4 regions of the Streptomyces sp. TLI_55 genome follow, and region 1 is predicted to be linked to each of the others. Evidence: riboswitches for the same ligand, from Rfam matches in the RefSeq annotation. Region 1 holds a riboswitch; each other region holds the start of a gene.
What was found. A riboswitch is a leader RNA that binds a small molecule or an ion and turns the genes downstream of it on or off. The one in region 1 is predicted to bind cyclic di-AMP.
Positions count from the first base shown of each region.

Region 1 (3,738 bases):
TGCTCACCCACCCCGACCAGCGCACCCGCCTCCAGGACTCCCTCGCCGCGGGCGAGAGCGGCCTCCTGGAGACCGGCATCGAGGAACTCCTGCGCTACGACGGCCCGGTGGAGCTCGCCACCTGGCGCTTCGCCACCCAGCCCCTCACCATCGGCGGGCAGGACATCGCCCCCGGCGATCCCGTCCTCGTCGTGCTCGCCGCCGCCGACCGGGACCCCGCGCGGTTCGCCGACCCCGACACCCTCGACCTCTCCCGCCGTGACAACCAGCACCTCGGCTACGGCCACGGCATCCACTACTGCCTCGGCGCACCGCTCGCCAGGCTGGAGGGCCAGACCGCGCTCGCCACGCTCCTCACCCGGCTCCCCGACCTCCGACTCGCGGTGGATCCGGCCGATTTGAGATGGCGCGGCGGCCTCATCATGCGTGGATTGCGGACATTGCCGGTCGAGTTCACGCCGACCTCATAAAGTGCCGCATAAGGCACCTGATAGAGCGCCATGGTCCGCTTCACGCCGACCTCATAGCCCACTTCGCGTCAACTCGGCCATTGACGCTGGTCATTGTGAAGGTGACTTCCCCTCACCTCTGTGATCTTCACGTGATCTGCGCGGCATTAACTTGTGACAAGTGATCGTCTGCCGATACGTTCACCAACCAGCGTGGCGCCCAGACTCACCCGCCACGCCGATCACCGCTGTCTCGCGAAAGGTCCCCGCATGCTCTCCGGGAACGGTCGTCACCGTCGCCCCCGCCAGGCTCCGGCACTTCTCGTCGCGGCCGGAGTGACCGGCTCCGCCATCGCGATCCCGCTGCTCGCCGCCACCGGCGCGAGCGCGGCCGACGGCGGCACCTGGGACAAGGTCGCCAAGTGCGAGACCGACGGCTCCTGGAGCCAGAACAACGGTGACGGTTCCTACGGCGGGCTCAGCCTCTCCCAGGACAACTGGGAGAAGTACGGCGGCCTCGACTACGCCCCGAGCGCCGACCTGGCCAGCCGCAATCAGCAGATATCCGTCGCCGAGAAGGTCCTCGCCGACCAGGGTGTCGGCGTCTGGGGCGCCTGTGGGCTGCTCAACGGGCTCAGCAAGGACTCGGGCTCGGCCGACGTCGACACGGGCGTCGGGACCGGTTCGCCCTCGGCGTCCGGTTCCGGCGCGGAGTCCGATACGTCCGGATCGGACTCGGAATCATCCGGGTTGCCCAACTCCGCGGAGTCCGGCTCGTCGGACGACGCTTCCGGCGACACCTCGCCGTCACCCTCCGCCTCCACCGGCGTGGACAAGTCCGCCAAGTCGGACACGTCCGACTCTGGCCCGGCCGCCTCGCAGTCGCCCGACGACTCGCCCACGGTTCCGGCGAATGAGGCCGAATCGGACAACTCGTGGCAAGTGGGCGGCTCTTCGAGCCTCGTCGACATCGGCGCCCTCGGCGGAGACGGCAAGGGCGACGCCAAGAGCGAGAGCGACGCCAGCACCGGCACCGGCCGGCACCGTGGACCGAGCGCCGACGAGAAGACGTACGCCGTCCGCGAGGGCGACACGCTCGCCTCCATCGCCGACTCCCTTGGCCTCGACGGCGGATGGCGTCGGCTCTACGCCCTGAACGAGAAGGTCATCGGTGCCGACCCGAGCGCCATCATGCCCGGTCAGACCCTTGTAGTAGGGGCTGAATAGGGCGAAAACCGGCGGGAGTTCACGTCATGCTTCGCGCTGAATGTCCGGTTTGGCGAAAGTGTGGGATGAGTCTCAGAAGCCCTGATCGTCTTTGAAATCCCGCGGGTTCCGTGTCTACGGTCAACACCGCTCGTCACCACGAGCCCCGGCTGCCGCAACGCCGAATCCTGCCAGCGGCTGTACGGGAACAGTCGTCGCGTCAAGCGCCGTAGGCAGGAGCGGGGGACCCAAGGTAAGCGCCGGGCCCAGCAGTTCACGCTGGACCGGCTTGGGGTTAAGTCGCGCACCGCAGGGTGCGCGGCCGGGCAACTCAACCGGCCCGAACCCGACAGCTCACCTCGCAGGCGTCGGTGAGGGGATCCACCATGCTGTTTTCCGGCAAGGGCAAGCACCGTCGTCCGTCCAAGGCCACCCGCGCCGCCGCTCTGGCCGGCGTGACCGGTGTCGCCATCGCCGCCCCGCTGATGGCGGCCGGCAACGCCTCCGCCGCCACCGCCTCCGAGTGGGACGCCGTCGCCCAGTGCGAGTCGGGCGGCAACTGGTCCATCAACACCGGCAACGGCTACTACGGCGGCCTGCAGTTCTCCGCCTCGACCTGGGCCGCGTACGGCGGCACCGCCTACGCCCCGCAGGCCAACCAGGCCAGCAAGGCGCAGCAGATCGCCGTCGCCGAGAAGGTCCTCGCCTCCCAGGGCAAGGGTGCCTGGCCGGTCTGCGGCACGGGCCTGTCCGGCGCCGCCTACAACGGCGGCAGCTCGTCGTCCTCCGGTTCCACCGGCTCGTCGAGCGGCAGCGACACCAGCACCCGCTCCTCCGAGCAGCCGGCCTCCCGCTCCTCGGAGCGCACGGCCGCGAAGAAGACCGTCACCACCCCGACCGGCAAGAAGGTCAAGAAGGGCGACGGCGAGTACAAGGTCGTCAAGGGTGACACCCTCAGCTCGATCGCCGCGAAGCACAAGGTCAAGGGCGGCTACCAGACCCTGTTCAAGCTGAACAAGGACATCATCGAGGACGCGAACCTCATCTACCCGGGTCAGCAGCTCCACCTGAAGTAATCAGGGGCTCGCGGCTGAACCCGTCCCCCAGACTCCCCGCTCCGGTGCGTGTTCCCCCGTACGCACCGGAGCGGGGTTTTTTGCGCCGCGTTGTGTACTAGGTTTCTTGAACCGTCTTTGTTCCGTTCGGAAACAATTTACGATCGGTTCTGTCCACGGGGCGGTCCACGCGGTGGCCGATCGCCCGGAGCCGGTTAGGCTCGTCTCGCAGAGTCGCTGCGGCAGTGCCGTAGCCGCGTCACATCCCAAGAAGGAGATGCTCGTGCCGTCCATCGACGTCGTCGTAGCCCGGGAAATCCTGGACTCCCGAGGCAACCCCACGGTCGAGGTCGAGGTCGGCCTCGACGACGGCAGCACGGGTCGTGCCGCCGTCCCCTCCGGCGCCTCCACGGGCGCCTTCGAGGCCATCGAGCTCCGCGACGGTGACCCGAACCGCTACCTGGGCAAGGGCGTCGAGAAGGCCGTCCTCGCCGTCATCGAGCAGATCGGCCCGGAGCTGGTCGGCTACGACGCCACCGAGCAGCGGCTGATCGACCAGGCGATGTTCGACCTGGACGCCACCGACAACAAGGGCTCCCTCGGCGCCAACGCCATCCTCGGCGTCTCGCTCGCCGTCGCCCACGCCGCCTCCGAGGCCAGCGACCTCCCGCTCTTCCGCTACCTGGGCGGCCCGAACGCGCACCTGCTGCCCGTTCCGATGATGAACATCCTGAACGGCGGCTCGCACGCCGACTCCAACGTGGACATCCAGGAGTTCATGATCGCCCCGATCGGCGCGGAGTCCTTCTCCGAGGCGCTGCGCTGGGGCACCGAGGTCTACCACACCCTCAAGAAGGTCCTGAAGAGCAAGGGTCTGTCGACCGGCCTCGGCGACGAGGGCGGCTTCGCCCCGAACCTCGAGTCCAACCGCGCCGCCCTGGACCTCATCCTCGAGGCGATCAAGGAAGCCGGTTACATCCCCGGCGAGCAGGTCGCCCTCGCCCTCGACGTCGCCGCCTCCGAGTTCT
Region 1 is NZ_OAOJ01000001.1:3,783,965-3,787,702, reverse strand. Features, by position in the region: gene CRP56_RS17435 (cytochrome P450 family protein) at 1-470, shown strand, start outside; gene CRP56_RS17430 (LysM peptidoglycan-binding domain-containing protein) at 720-1,676, shown strand; cyclic di-AMP (ydaO/yuaA leader) riboswitch at 1,871-2,038, shown strand; gene CRP56_RS17425 (LysM peptidoglycan-binding domain-containing protein) at 2,042-2,731, shown strand; gene eno (phosphopyruvate hydratase) at 2,988-3,738, shown strand, end outside.

Region 2 (3,738 bases), 610 kb from region 1:
GATGTTGGCGGCCCGCAGACCCTGGAACTCCGGGTGCTGGCTGACCTTCGTGGCGATCACGACGTCGTCGCGGTTGCCGCGCGCCTTGATCCACTTGCCGATGATCGTCTCGGACTCGCCACCCGAGTTGCCCTCCGCCCAGTTCGAGTAGGAGTCGGCGGTGTCGACGAAGTTGCCGCCCGCGGCGGCGTAGGCGTCGAGGACGGCGAAGGACTGCGCCTCGTCGGCGGTCCAGCCGAAGACGTTGCCGCCGAGGGAGAGCGGGAAGACCTCGAGATCGGACGTGCCCAGCTTGCGAAGAGAAGTCATGTACGGGAACAACACCGATTCCGGAAACCGGTATTCCGTACACAACGACCCACGCGGGAGGTCAGGGGTTGAGCCCCTTGCTCCGCAGCCACGCCATCGGGTCGATGCCGGTGTCCGCCCCGCCCGGGTGGACCTCCAGGTGCAGGTGGGCACCGGTCACGTTGCCGGTCGCGCCCACGCGTCCGATGACATCGCCGGTGCCGACCTTCTGGCCGACGCTGACGCTGATCGAGGACTGGTGGCAGAACCACAGCTCGGTGCCGTCGTCGAGGGTGAGGATCGTGCGGTAGCCGTAGGAGCCGGCCCAGCCGGCCTCCGTGATGGTGCCGCTGTGGATCGCCTTGATCAGCGTGCCCGTGGGGGCCGCGAAGTCCAGACCGGTGTGGTAGCCGGAGGACCACAGCGAACCGGCCTGACCGAAGGTCCCCGTGATGGTGTACGACGAGGTCGGCAGCGTGAACTGCTTGGCGAGCTCGGCGAGGCGCTTGGCCTCGGCCTCCTTCGCGGCCTTCTCCTCGGCGGCCTTCTTCGCCGCGGCGGCGTCGTCGGCGGCCTGCTTGAGCGCGGCGGCCTCGGCCTTCGCGGTCTGCGTGGCGACCTCGGCCTCGGCGGCCAGCTGCGCCTTGTTGTCGACCTGGTTCTGCTGGCTCTCGGCCTGCGCCATGATCCGGTTGCGCAGCGCCTCACCGGCGTCCGAGCCGCTCTCGGCGGTCTGCGTGGCGCTGGTGGCCAGGCTGCTGAGGGCGGTGGCGGAACCCTTGGGGGCCTCGTCGTCACCGCCGAAGACGCCGCCCACGTTGGGCAGGTCGGGGATCGAGATGGAGACCGGCGGCTTGCCGGTGTTGGCGCTGGCCATGCCGCCCGCGCCGACGGCGGCTATGACACCGACGCCCAGGACCGTGGAGCTGCGGGCGAGTCCTCCGCCGCGCTGCTTGGCCACCCGGTGTTTGCCACGCGGCGGACGGAGGGAGTCCTCGGTGGGATTCCAGACGTCCTGCGGGCCCTCGTCATGGTGGTAGCTGCCGTAGCCGAAGGCATCGGTGCTGCGCTGGCTCGGCACATACGGGGCCTCGGGGGCAGGCCGGTTTGACGCCACGTGGGCGTGCTCCTTTCCTTCCTTCTCGCCTACCGGGTTAGCTGACGGGTTCGGAGCAGGAAGGTCTCCTACGCGCGTAAACCGCCGTGGTTCACGGCGACTTACGCGTGATTCACCCCAAGTTGGTGGTTCCCCGGTTCCCTTGCGGGATTCGGCGCGTGCGCACGGAGCCGACTCTTGTGACGGCTGGGACGACCGCGCTGCGTTATCGAACGTTAATAGACCCGGGGTACGGATTCCAAGCTGTTCTGCTTGATCATTAACCTTTTTCGGCAGGACGTAGGGGTCATGGCCGGTGAAAAACGGGCGAGTTGACCCCGCCGACGCCGCCGACGCTCAGTAAGGACCCGGACAACGACTCAGGGCCGGAATCCATTGACTGGATTCCGGCCCTGGGCCTTCAGTAGCGGGGACAGGATTTGAACCTGCGACCTCTGGGTTATGAGCCCAGCGAGCTACCGAGCTGCTCCACCCCGCGTCGTTGAAACCAGCATACGCCATCCGCGGGACCGCTCGCGCCACCTTTACGTCGCCCCAGCTCACGAGCGGTTCTCAGGTGCCGGGATTGCCCGCGTGGGTCAGGGTCTCCCAGGAGACGAAGAGGTTGTCGGTGCCGGCCGGGCGGGTCTCCTCGGCGAGCTTGTGGGCGGCCGGGACGGCGATGCCGAGGCGGTTCTCCAGGTGGTTGAGGGCGACCTCCAGGTCGGGACCCATGTTCCGGTCCACCTTGCCGCCGCACAGCCACACGGGCGCGGACTCCCCCGCCTGGTACCGGGCGTGGAAGGCGAGGGTGGCCTTGAGCCGGTCCTTCACCTCGCCGTACAGGTCGATGCCCTGGTGCCAGGCGGTCTCGGCGACATGGGCGGTGGCGGCGACGGAGTAGCCGACGTGCTTGAAGTTGCGGCAGGTCTCCTGGGACATGCCGTCCTTGTACGTCCGCTGCCCGAACCAGTACGTCGTGAGCTTCTGCGGGGTGTTGACGGTCGACCCCTTCGGCGTGAGCGGCAGCTTGCCGTCCTTCGCCAGGTAGAAGTAGGCGGGCACGCGCTCGCGGAACCGTTCCAGGGCGTGGTCGAAGGCCTTGCGGTCCTCCAGGAAGACGGCGATCCCGATGGCGGCGTCGGTCATCACCAGATCCCAGTTGCCGTTGTAGTCGGGGACCTTGCGGGTGACGGTCGGCAGATACGCCGTGCGCAGCATGGTCGCGAACCGGGCGACCCGGTCCGCCGGCCAGCCCGCGCCGGGACTGTGCCGGACGATCTCGGCGGCCCGCGCCCACGTCGACCCGGCCCACCCGGTCTGCAACCCGGCGTCCTCCTCGGTGTGCCGCCGCATCTTCGCCGACCAGGCGTCCAGGATCTCCCTGGCCTTCACGGCGTGCTGCTGCTTGCCGGTGATCCGGAAGAGCAGGGCCTGGGTGTAGGCGGCGATGGCGTCCTCGCGCTCCTCGACACACCCGTGCGCGGGCCGGTCGGCGTGGTCACCACCCGGGCAGTCGACGCTGGCGTACGGCTCGGGCCGGTAGTCGTACGCCCCGTACTTGCTGTCCCGCATGTCGAGGTAGGCCTTGAGCCACGGCTGCTTCCCCGCGGTGACGTTCTTCTTCACGGCCTCCAGCTGCGCCTCGCTGACGAGCACGCCGGGGTGGGTGAAGGCGGTGTCCGGGGGGAGGGCGCGGGCCATGGTGCGGGTGGCGGCACCGGTCCCCGCGCAGGCGGTGGCGAGGAGCGGGGCCAGCAGGAGGGCGGCGGTGAGTCGGGGCCTCATAGGGGAAGCGTGGACCGGGGGTTGCCGGGGCGCAGGATCTGTTGGTCCGATCGGTCGGCCGGGCCGCGGGGTCCCGCGTTCAGGGCGACAGGTGCTTGTTCGGCGCCTTCGCCCGCTCCTCGTACTCCGGCAGTACGACGACGTCGACACCCTGCGCCGCCAGCAGCCCGTTGCCGTCCGCCGCCGTCACGAACGTGTCCGGCTCCCGCCAGGCCGTCACCACCCGCCGTACCCCCGCGTCGAGGATCAGCCGGGCGCAGGGCGCGGGGCGGGAGGCGCGGCGGGCGCAGGGCTCCAGGCTGCTGTAGACGGTCGCCGACGCCAGCCGGGGGTCGTGTACGTCGATCTTCGCCAGCGCGGCCTCCTCCGCGTGTACGACGGGGTCGTCGCCCTCCCTCGAATACCCGCGGGCGAGTTCCGTGCCGTCGGCGGCGACCACGACCGCGCCGACGCTGAACGCGGTCCGCGAGGGCGGGCAGAGCGTCGCCAGTTCACAGGCGAGGCGGAGCCAGTGGTGGTCGGCGGGCGTGGCGAGCGGGCCGGTGCCGGGGGCCGTGGGCTCGTAG
Region 2 is NZ_OAOJ01000001.1:4,397,349-4,401,086, forward strand. Features, by position in the region: gene CRP56_RS20090 (aldo/keto reductase) at 1-309, opposite strand, end outside; gene CRP56_RS20095 (M23 family metallopeptidase) at 371-1,405, opposite strand; cyclic di-AMP (ydaO/yuaA leader) riboswitch at 1,417-1,572, opposite strand; tRNA gene CRP56_RS20100 (tRNA-Met) at 1,810-1,883, opposite strand; gene CRP56_RS20105 (alginate lyase family protein) at 1,958-3,172, opposite strand; gene CRP56_RS20110 (dihydrofolate reductase family protein) at 3,252-3,738, opposite strand, start outside.
Region 2: it holds a riboswitch for cyclic di-AMP, as region 1 does, so the genes downstream of both, CRP56_RS20095 (M23 family metallopeptidase) here and CRP56_RS17425 (LysM peptidoglycan-binding domain-containing protein) in region 1, are expected to answer to the same signal.

Region 3 (3,738 bases), 1.9 Mb from region 1:
ATCCCCATCGGGAACACCGTCGCCCAGCGGCGGACGTCGTAGTGCGGACGCGGCCACCCGAACTCGGCGACCAGCAGGACGACGTACCAGGACAGGTCGAGGATCAGCAGAGCTACGGTGACCGCGCGAAGGACGCCTCGGTCGTCGGCGTTCCACAGGTACAGGCTCGCGCTGTCGGCCGCGATCAGCTTCGACCCCGCCAGCGCCGAGATGGCCATCGCCCCGCCGGCCACCCACTGGTCCCCGGCGCCCGTCGCCACCTGGCGCAGATCGAAGTGGGCCAGGGCGAGGCCGTAGAAGACCAGGCCCAGCCAGAACAGCACCAGCGCCGCGTGCGCGAGCCACGCCGTCGAGATCGCGCCCGCGAGCGTCGCGCCGAGCACGGCCAGGCCCTGCGTCGCCACGCAGATCAGGAACACCGCGCCCGGCATCCGCCGCTTCCAGTGCCCCATGACCAGCACGACCAGCACCGGCCACAGCACCGTCGCCAGCGCCAGCAGCGCCTCGGCGAGCCGCTGCCAGCCCAGGGCGGAGAAGCGGGTGCCGAGCACCGTGGTCGCCGCGATCGCCGTGAGCGCGCCCGGCGTCTCGGCCTCCGCCACCCAGCGCGACCGCTCCCGCAGTAGTCGTACGGCGAAGTCGGCGGCCAGCACCACCCAGGCCACGCACGCCAGCACCAGGGCGATGCGGGACATCACCTCGTACCCCGTCAGGTGCAGGGCGACCGACAGGATGCCGGTCGCCATCACCGCGGAACCGGCGGCGGGCGGGCGCTGCGCCCACCAGGTGCGGAGGGGGGAGGTATGGGGCGTCTCGGGCATGAAAGTGATGCTAAGGAGCGCGCGGGGGGTTGAGAGCGGGGCACGCGCGCGGGCGTGAAGAAAAGAGCGCGGGGGTGCGGGGGCGCGAAGCCTAGGCCGGGCGCACCACGCTGTGGATCGCCGACTCGCCGTCGTAGTAGATCGACTCCTCGCGGACGTACGCCCCCGGCTTCGGCGCGTGGATCATCATGCCGTTGCCGATGTAGAGGCCGACGTGGGAGACGTCGTCGTAGAAGAAGACCAGGTCACCGGGTTGCGCGTTGGCGAGGGAGACCGTGGTGCCGAAGTTCACCTGGTCGTAGGTGGTGCGGGGGAGGGAGATGCCGGCGGCGTTCCAGGCGGCCTGGGTGAGGCCGGAGCAGTCGTAGGAGCCGGGGCCGGTGGCGCCCCAGACGTACGGCTTGCCGACCTGCGCGCGGGCGAAGGCGAGCGCCTTGTCGGCCTTGGTGGCGTAGGAGGAGTCGGCGGTTTGGGTGGTTTGGGTGGTTTCGGAGGGGGAGGGGCTCGCCTTCTGCTCCGCCGCCTTCTGCTGCTCGGCCAGCTCCGCGGCCTTGCGGGCGGCCTCCTCCCGCTTCTTCTTCTCGATCGCCGCGAGCCGCGCCTTCTCCTCGGCGGTCAGCTGCGACAGCAGCTCGCGCGCGGCGGAGAGCTTGCGCTGGACGGTCGCCTTGGCGGTCTTCAGGTCGGCCTGCGAGTCGGTGAGCGTCTCGAGGCTCTTGGTGGCCTCCTGGCGCTTCTTCATCGTCGCGGACTGCGCGCTGATGTAGTCGTCGACCGCGCCTTTCTGGCGGTCCGTCATGCGGCCCATCAGCTGCGTCTGGTCGAAGTAGTCCTGCGGGGTGTCCGCGAGCAGGAAGGTCGCGGTGTCGGGCGCGGAGGCACCGGTGCGGTACTGGGCCGCGGCGAAGGAACCGAGCTCCTCGCGGGCCTCGTTGAGCTTCTGGGTGCGCTGGGCGACGTCGTCGAGGAGGGTGTCGACCTCCTTGCGCTGCGTGGCGGTCTTCTCCTTGGCCGAGTTGTACTTCTCGGTCGCCGACTCCGCCTGCCGGTAGAGGTCGTCGACCTTCTTCTCGACTTCCTCCAGGCTCGGCTTGTCGTCGGCCGAGGGGGCGGCGGTGGCCGTCTGGGAGAGCAGGGCCACGGAGGTGAGGGCGGCCGTTGCGAGCGCGGGGGTGCGTATGCCTGCTACGCGCGTTCCCGCAGGACGTGGCCTTGCGTGCGACGCCAAGGGAGGCGACTCCTTCCATGTTCCGCCTACCGAGTTAGCTGTCGGGTTCGGGCGGGTGGTTCGGAAGGTGTGCCCTACGGCCGTCCCCCGAGAGGGAGGCGGGCCGATTCACCCCAAGGTCGGTGTGGGTCCCCGGCTCCGGCTGCCATGCGGCGCACCGGACTCGGCGGAGGCCGCGCGGCCCGGCGACGTTCGCCGGTGGGGGTCGTACGGCCTGACCGGCACGGTAGCCAACGGGTGTGGCCCCTGTGAAGGTTGATGTCCGATAGGCCCGATACATTTTCGTGACCTTGGGCGGGCGGGGGAGAAGATCGCGCGGTTTCTCACGGAACGTGACGGAGGGTTCCTGGAGGGTGAGAGGGCCCGAATTCTCGGGGCGGGGGCGGGGTGTCAGTGGGGAGCTCTAGACTCGGAGAGCGATGACAGGCCTCTTTGACGACAGCTTCCTGGCGAACCTCCAGGCCCCCCAGGGCCACGAGGAGGAACCCCCGCCGCCGCCCGAGGACGAGCACGGACCGGAAACCGTTCCGGACGATCTGTTCGGCGGGAAGTTCGACGTGCCGCCGGACCGGGACGCGTACTACCGCGACGGCGCCCCGCGCCCGGCCCTGGACGCGGCCGCGCTGATCGAGGGGCTCAACGAGAACCAGCGGGCCGCCGTCGTGCACTCCGGCACCCCGCTGCTCATCGTGGCCGGCGCCGGCTCCGGCAAGACGCGCGTGCTCACGCACCGCATCGCCTACCTGCTGGCCGAGCGGAACGTCCACCCGGGGCAGATCCTCGCGATCACCTTCACCAACAAGGCCGCGGGCGAGATGAAGGAGCGCGTCGAGCAGCTCGTCGGCCCGCGCGCGAACGCGATGTGGGTGATGACCTTCCACAGCGCGTGCGTGCGCATCCTGCGGAGGGAGTCGAAGAAGCTCGGCTTCACGTCGTCGTTCTCGATCTACGACGCCGCCGACTCCAAGCGCCTCATGGCCCTGGTCTGCCGTGACCTCGACCTCGACCCCAAGCGCTTCCCGCCCAAGTCCTTCAGCGCCAAGATCAGCAACCTCAAGAACGAGCTGATCGACGAGGAGGACTTCGCCGCCCAGGCCACCGACGGCTTCGAGAAGACCCTCGCCCAGGCCTACGCCATGTACCAGTCGCGGCTGCGCGAGGCCAACGCCCTCGACTTCGACGACCTGATCATGACGACGGTCAACCTGCTGCGGGCGTTCCCCGATGTCGCCGAGCACTACCGCCGCCGCTTCCGGCACGTCCTGGTCGACGAGTACCAGGACACCAACCACGCCCAGTACGCCCTGGTCAGGGAACTGGTCGGGACGGGTGCGCACGACGAGGACGTCCCGCCGAACGAGTTCGACGTCCCGCCCGCCGAGCTCTGCGTCGTCGGTGACGCCGACCAGTCGATCTACGCCTTCCGCGGCGCGACGATCCGCAACATCCTCCAGTTCGAGGAGGACTACCCGAGCGCGACGACGATCCTGCTGGAGCAGAACTACCGCTCCACCCAGACGATCCTGTCCGCCGCCAACGCGGTCATCGAGCGCAACGAGTCCCGCCGCCCCAAGAACCTGTGGACCAACGCGGGCGCCGGCGCGCGCATCACCGGCTACGTCGCCGACACCGAGCACGACGAGGCGCAGTTCGTCGCCGACGAGATAGACCGACTCACGGACGCGGGCG
Region 3 is NZ_OAOJ01000001.1:5,700,853-5,704,590, forward strand. Features, by position in the region: gene CRP56_RS26390 (tellurite resistance/C4-dicarboxylate transporter family protein) at 1-821, opposite strand, end outside; gene CRP56_RS26395 (C40 family peptidase) at 913-2,049, opposite strand; cyclic di-AMP (ydaO/yuaA leader) riboswitch at 2,058-2,214, opposite strand; gene pcrA (DNA helicase PcrA) at 2,469-3,738, shown strand, end outside.
Region 3: it holds a riboswitch for cyclic di-AMP, as region 1 does, so the genes downstream of both, CRP56_RS26395 (C40 family peptidase) here and CRP56_RS17425 (LysM peptidoglycan-binding domain-containing protein) in region 1, are expected to answer to the same signal.

Region 4 (3,738 bases), 1.7 Mb from region 1:
CTCCCGCAGCCACGCCATGAACTCCTCGATCAGCTCCGGCGGGTTGGCGTACTCCGTCGCGTGGGCCTCCCAGCCGGGGCGGTCCATGTCGAAGACGACGACGGGGAGTTGGCGGCCGAGGGTCTTCTCGATCACTCCGTCGGCGTGGAGGTGGCGGGCGAGGTCGATGACGGCGTCCTGGAAGTGCCGGCGGAGGAGGTCGGTGCGGGCGCGGAGGTCGTCGTCGTCCAGGACCCGGTCGAGGTCGAACTCGCCGTCGTACCAGACACCGAGTTGCTTGACCTCTTCCACGTACACCCGGCTGCCCACCGGATCCTCGGGGACGTTGCCGAGCATCTCGAAGCCGTCGAGGAGCCAGTAGGCGTAGTTCCAGCGGACCTCGCCCTCGTCACCCGGGTACGTCTCCCGCTCGTACTGGCTCTCGGTGTTGTAGCCGATGGCCACGTACGGGTGGCGGTCGTCGTCGTCGAGGCGCCAGATGCGGAAGGACAGGGCGTAGATCTCGGGCTTGAGCTGCTCGGGGAAGCGTTCGAGGATGCCGGCCGCGGCGGTCCGCAGATGGCTCAGGAAGGTCTCCGGGTGATCGGTCACCCCGCGAGCATCTCACCCACAGGCCGACGCAACCGGTGGTGCGCGGTGCCCCGCCGACTCCCAACCGGAGCCGGTGTCAACGGATGTGAAAGGTGCGGCCGTCCGGTTCGCGTCGAGTCGGTGGGGGATTCCATCCGTATTCTCTGATCATGGCCGCACCCACCGCATATTCACTCGTCGCCACCGACCTCGACGGAACCCTCCTCCGAGGCGACGACACGCTCTCCGACCGGTCGCTCGCCGCACTCGCGCGGGTGACGTCGGCCGGGGCCCGGCATCTGGTGGTGACCGGCCGACCGGCCCCGAGAGTGCGGCCGCTCCTCGACGACCTCGGCAGCACCGGGCTCGCGGTGTGCGGGCAGGGTGCGCAGGTCTACGACGCCGGCGCGGACCGTCTGCTGTGGTCGGTCACCCTGGACCGGGAGTTGGCCGAGACCGCGCTCGGCAAGATCGAGGCCGAGGTGGGGCAGGTGTATGCGGCCGTGGACCAGGACGGGGTCGACGGGCTCACGCTCATCGAGCCGGGGTATCTGATGCCGCACCCGACCCTGCCCGCCGTGCGGGTGGGCCGCCGCGACGACCTGTGGTGCGAGCCGATCAGCAAGGTGCTGCTGCGCCACCCGGCCCTGTCCGACGACGAGTTGGCGGCGACCGCGCGCGGAGTCGTCGGTTCCCTCGCGACGGTGACGATGTCGGGCCCCGGCACCGTCGAACTCCAGCCATGCGGCATCACCAAGGCGACGGGCCTCGCGCTGGCAGCCGAGCACCTCGGCCTGGGGTCGCGGGACACGATCGCCTTCGGTGACATGCCCAACGACATCCCCATGTTCGACTGGGCGGCCCACGGCGTCGCGATGGCCAACGCCCACCCCGAACTCAAGGCCGTGGCCGACGAGGTGACCTTGTCGAACGAGGACGACGGCATCGCCGTCGTCCTCGAAAGACTCTTCAACTAGCCCTCGGCGAGAGGCTGGACGACCGGACCTCAGTACGCGCCGTACACGTTGTCGATCGAGCCGTAGACCGCGGCCGCGTAGTTGCAGGCCGCGGTGATGTTCGCGACCGGGTCGTAGGAGTCCCACGACGTGCCGGCCACGTGGTACGCGTTGAACGTCGGGTCGATCACCTGGAGCAGGCCCTTGGAGGGCGTGCCCGCGGCGGCGTTGGAGTCCCAGTTGTTGATGGCGTACGGGTTGCCCGAGGACTCACGGATGACGTTGCGGTAGATGCCGTCGTACGTGCCGGGAATGCCGTTCTGCGCCATGACCTGGAGCGAGGCGCGGATCCAGCCGTCGAGGGTGTCGGAGTAGCCGAGCGAGGTGGCGGTGACCGTGGTGGTGGTGGCCGCGGACGCGGTGGTCGCGCCGACGACGGGGAAGGCGAGTGCGGCGACGGCGGCACCGGTGACGGCGAGCTTGCGGGACAGACGCATGACGAAGTTCCTCTCCGGCGCCTGCGAGGTGAGCTGTCGGGTTCGGGCGGGAGCTGCCCGGCCATGCCCGAGAAGGCATGACTTCACCCCGAGCCGTACCGGTATGTCCGAAGACGTCCGGCCCGGCGACTTACCTGGGTCCCCCGCTCCTGCCGTGAAGTTCTCTGAGTGAGGTGAGCGGTCTACGGGCGGCGGCAGGATTCGGCGTCCGCCCGGGCCCGGAACGTATGCGACTGCACATGTCCGAAACAAGTACCGGATTCACAGATCGCACCTGTTGACCTTGGTGTCCGGCTTGTGCGCCCCGGAATTCCGGGGTTTTCGGACAAGGTGAGGGCAGGGTGAAGTGAGCCAACTCACCGTCGAGAACGAGAACGGCAAATCGGGCAATAAACCCTCAACTGGCGGTTAACCGGCGCTTCGTGGAATCCGCTTCTCCCAGGTCCGGTGGAAGACCACCTCGCCGCCCTCGCTGCAGATCACCTCGTTGGAGGTCAGGAACGCGGTCGCCTCGCAGGTGATCTCCGAGCGGGTGCGGACGGTGGTGTCCCAGCCCAGCTCCGGCCGGTGCAGCCGGATCGACCAGACCGAGCGGGCGCGGGCCGACAGCGGGTCCGACTCCTGGATCGTGTACGTCTCCAGTGCGTCCTCGGTGAACTCCAGGCCGTCGGGGTAGAAGCGGGTGCCGCCGTAGCGCGGGTCGACCTCCAGCCGCCACTCGCCCTTGGCGACATCCCGTACGACCAGCCGCTCGGGGCGGGGCTCGTCGAGGGTGGCCGGGTAGTTCACGCCCAGGGGTTCCGACTGCTCGGGCTCGCCGAAGCCGATGCCGGTGTCCGAGTCCACGTCATGTGTCCTGACCGGCAGTTCGAGGAAGCTGCCGGCCGGGTCCAGCGTGAAGCCGGCCTCGGACTCGGGCTGCGGCCAGATCCACGGCCAGTACGCGGAGGAGACCGCGAGCCGGATGCGGTGCCCGGGCGGGAAGACATGCCCGATGCCGTTCAGCTCGAAGACGACCTCCCCGCTCGCCCCCGGCTCCCACGGCACCGCCCGGTCCCGCCCGTGCCGGGCCGACAGGTTCAGCACGCCCCGGGTGACCAGCGTCGACGACCCGTCCGGCGCCACATCGCACAGCCGTGCGATCACCTGTCCGCGCGGCACCTCGCACGTCACCCGCAACCGCACCCGGGGCCGCCCCAGCACCCATGTCTCCTCACCCACCGCGAACTCGAAGCAGGCCGACCGGGCGTCCTCCTCCCGCTGATCCGGCGGCAGATCGGCGTCGTTCCCGAACGGGAAGAAACGCCCGGCGTCCACGCCCGTGTGCTGCGGGGAGCGGACGAGGACAGGGGCGCCCTGGAGGCCGTACGAGACCGTCGTGACGTGCGGGGAGGGCCAGGCCGGCTCGCCGACCCAGCGGCCGGGGAGCGTGTCGTAGACCGTGGCGGGGCGGTGGGAGTCGCTGATCCAGGACCGCAGCAGGGGTTCCCGCATGACGCCGGTGTCGACGCCCTTGAGGTGCTGGTCCCACCAGCGCAGGGTCTCCTGGAGGAAGCCGATCGCCGGGCCCGGCGGCAGCCCGCGGTCGGGGTACTGGTGGGACCAGGGGCCGACCAGCCCGCGGACCCGGTCCGGCGGCAGATGCTCGACCAGCCTGAGCACCGTGTCGCGGTACGGGTCGTGCCAGCCGCCCACCGCCAGGACCGCCGCGTCGA
Region 4 is NZ_OAOJ01000001.1:5,495,789-5,499,526, forward strand. Features, by position in the region: gene CRP56_RS25355 (hypothetical protein) at 1-591, opposite strand, end outside; gene CRP56_RS25360 (HAD family hydrolase) at 741-1,547, shown strand; gene CRP56_RS25365 (transglycosylase SLT domain-containing protein) at 1,577-2,023, opposite strand; cyclic di-AMP (ydaO/yuaA leader) riboswitch at 2,027-2,209, opposite strand; gene CRP56_RS25370 (CocE/NonD family hydrolase) at 2,432-3,738, opposite strand, start outside.
Region 4: it holds a riboswitch for cyclic di-AMP, as region 1 does, so the genes downstream of both, CRP56_RS25365 (transglycosylase SLT domain-containing protein) here and CRP56_RS17425 (LysM peptidoglycan-binding domain-containing protein) in region 1, are expected to answer to the same signal.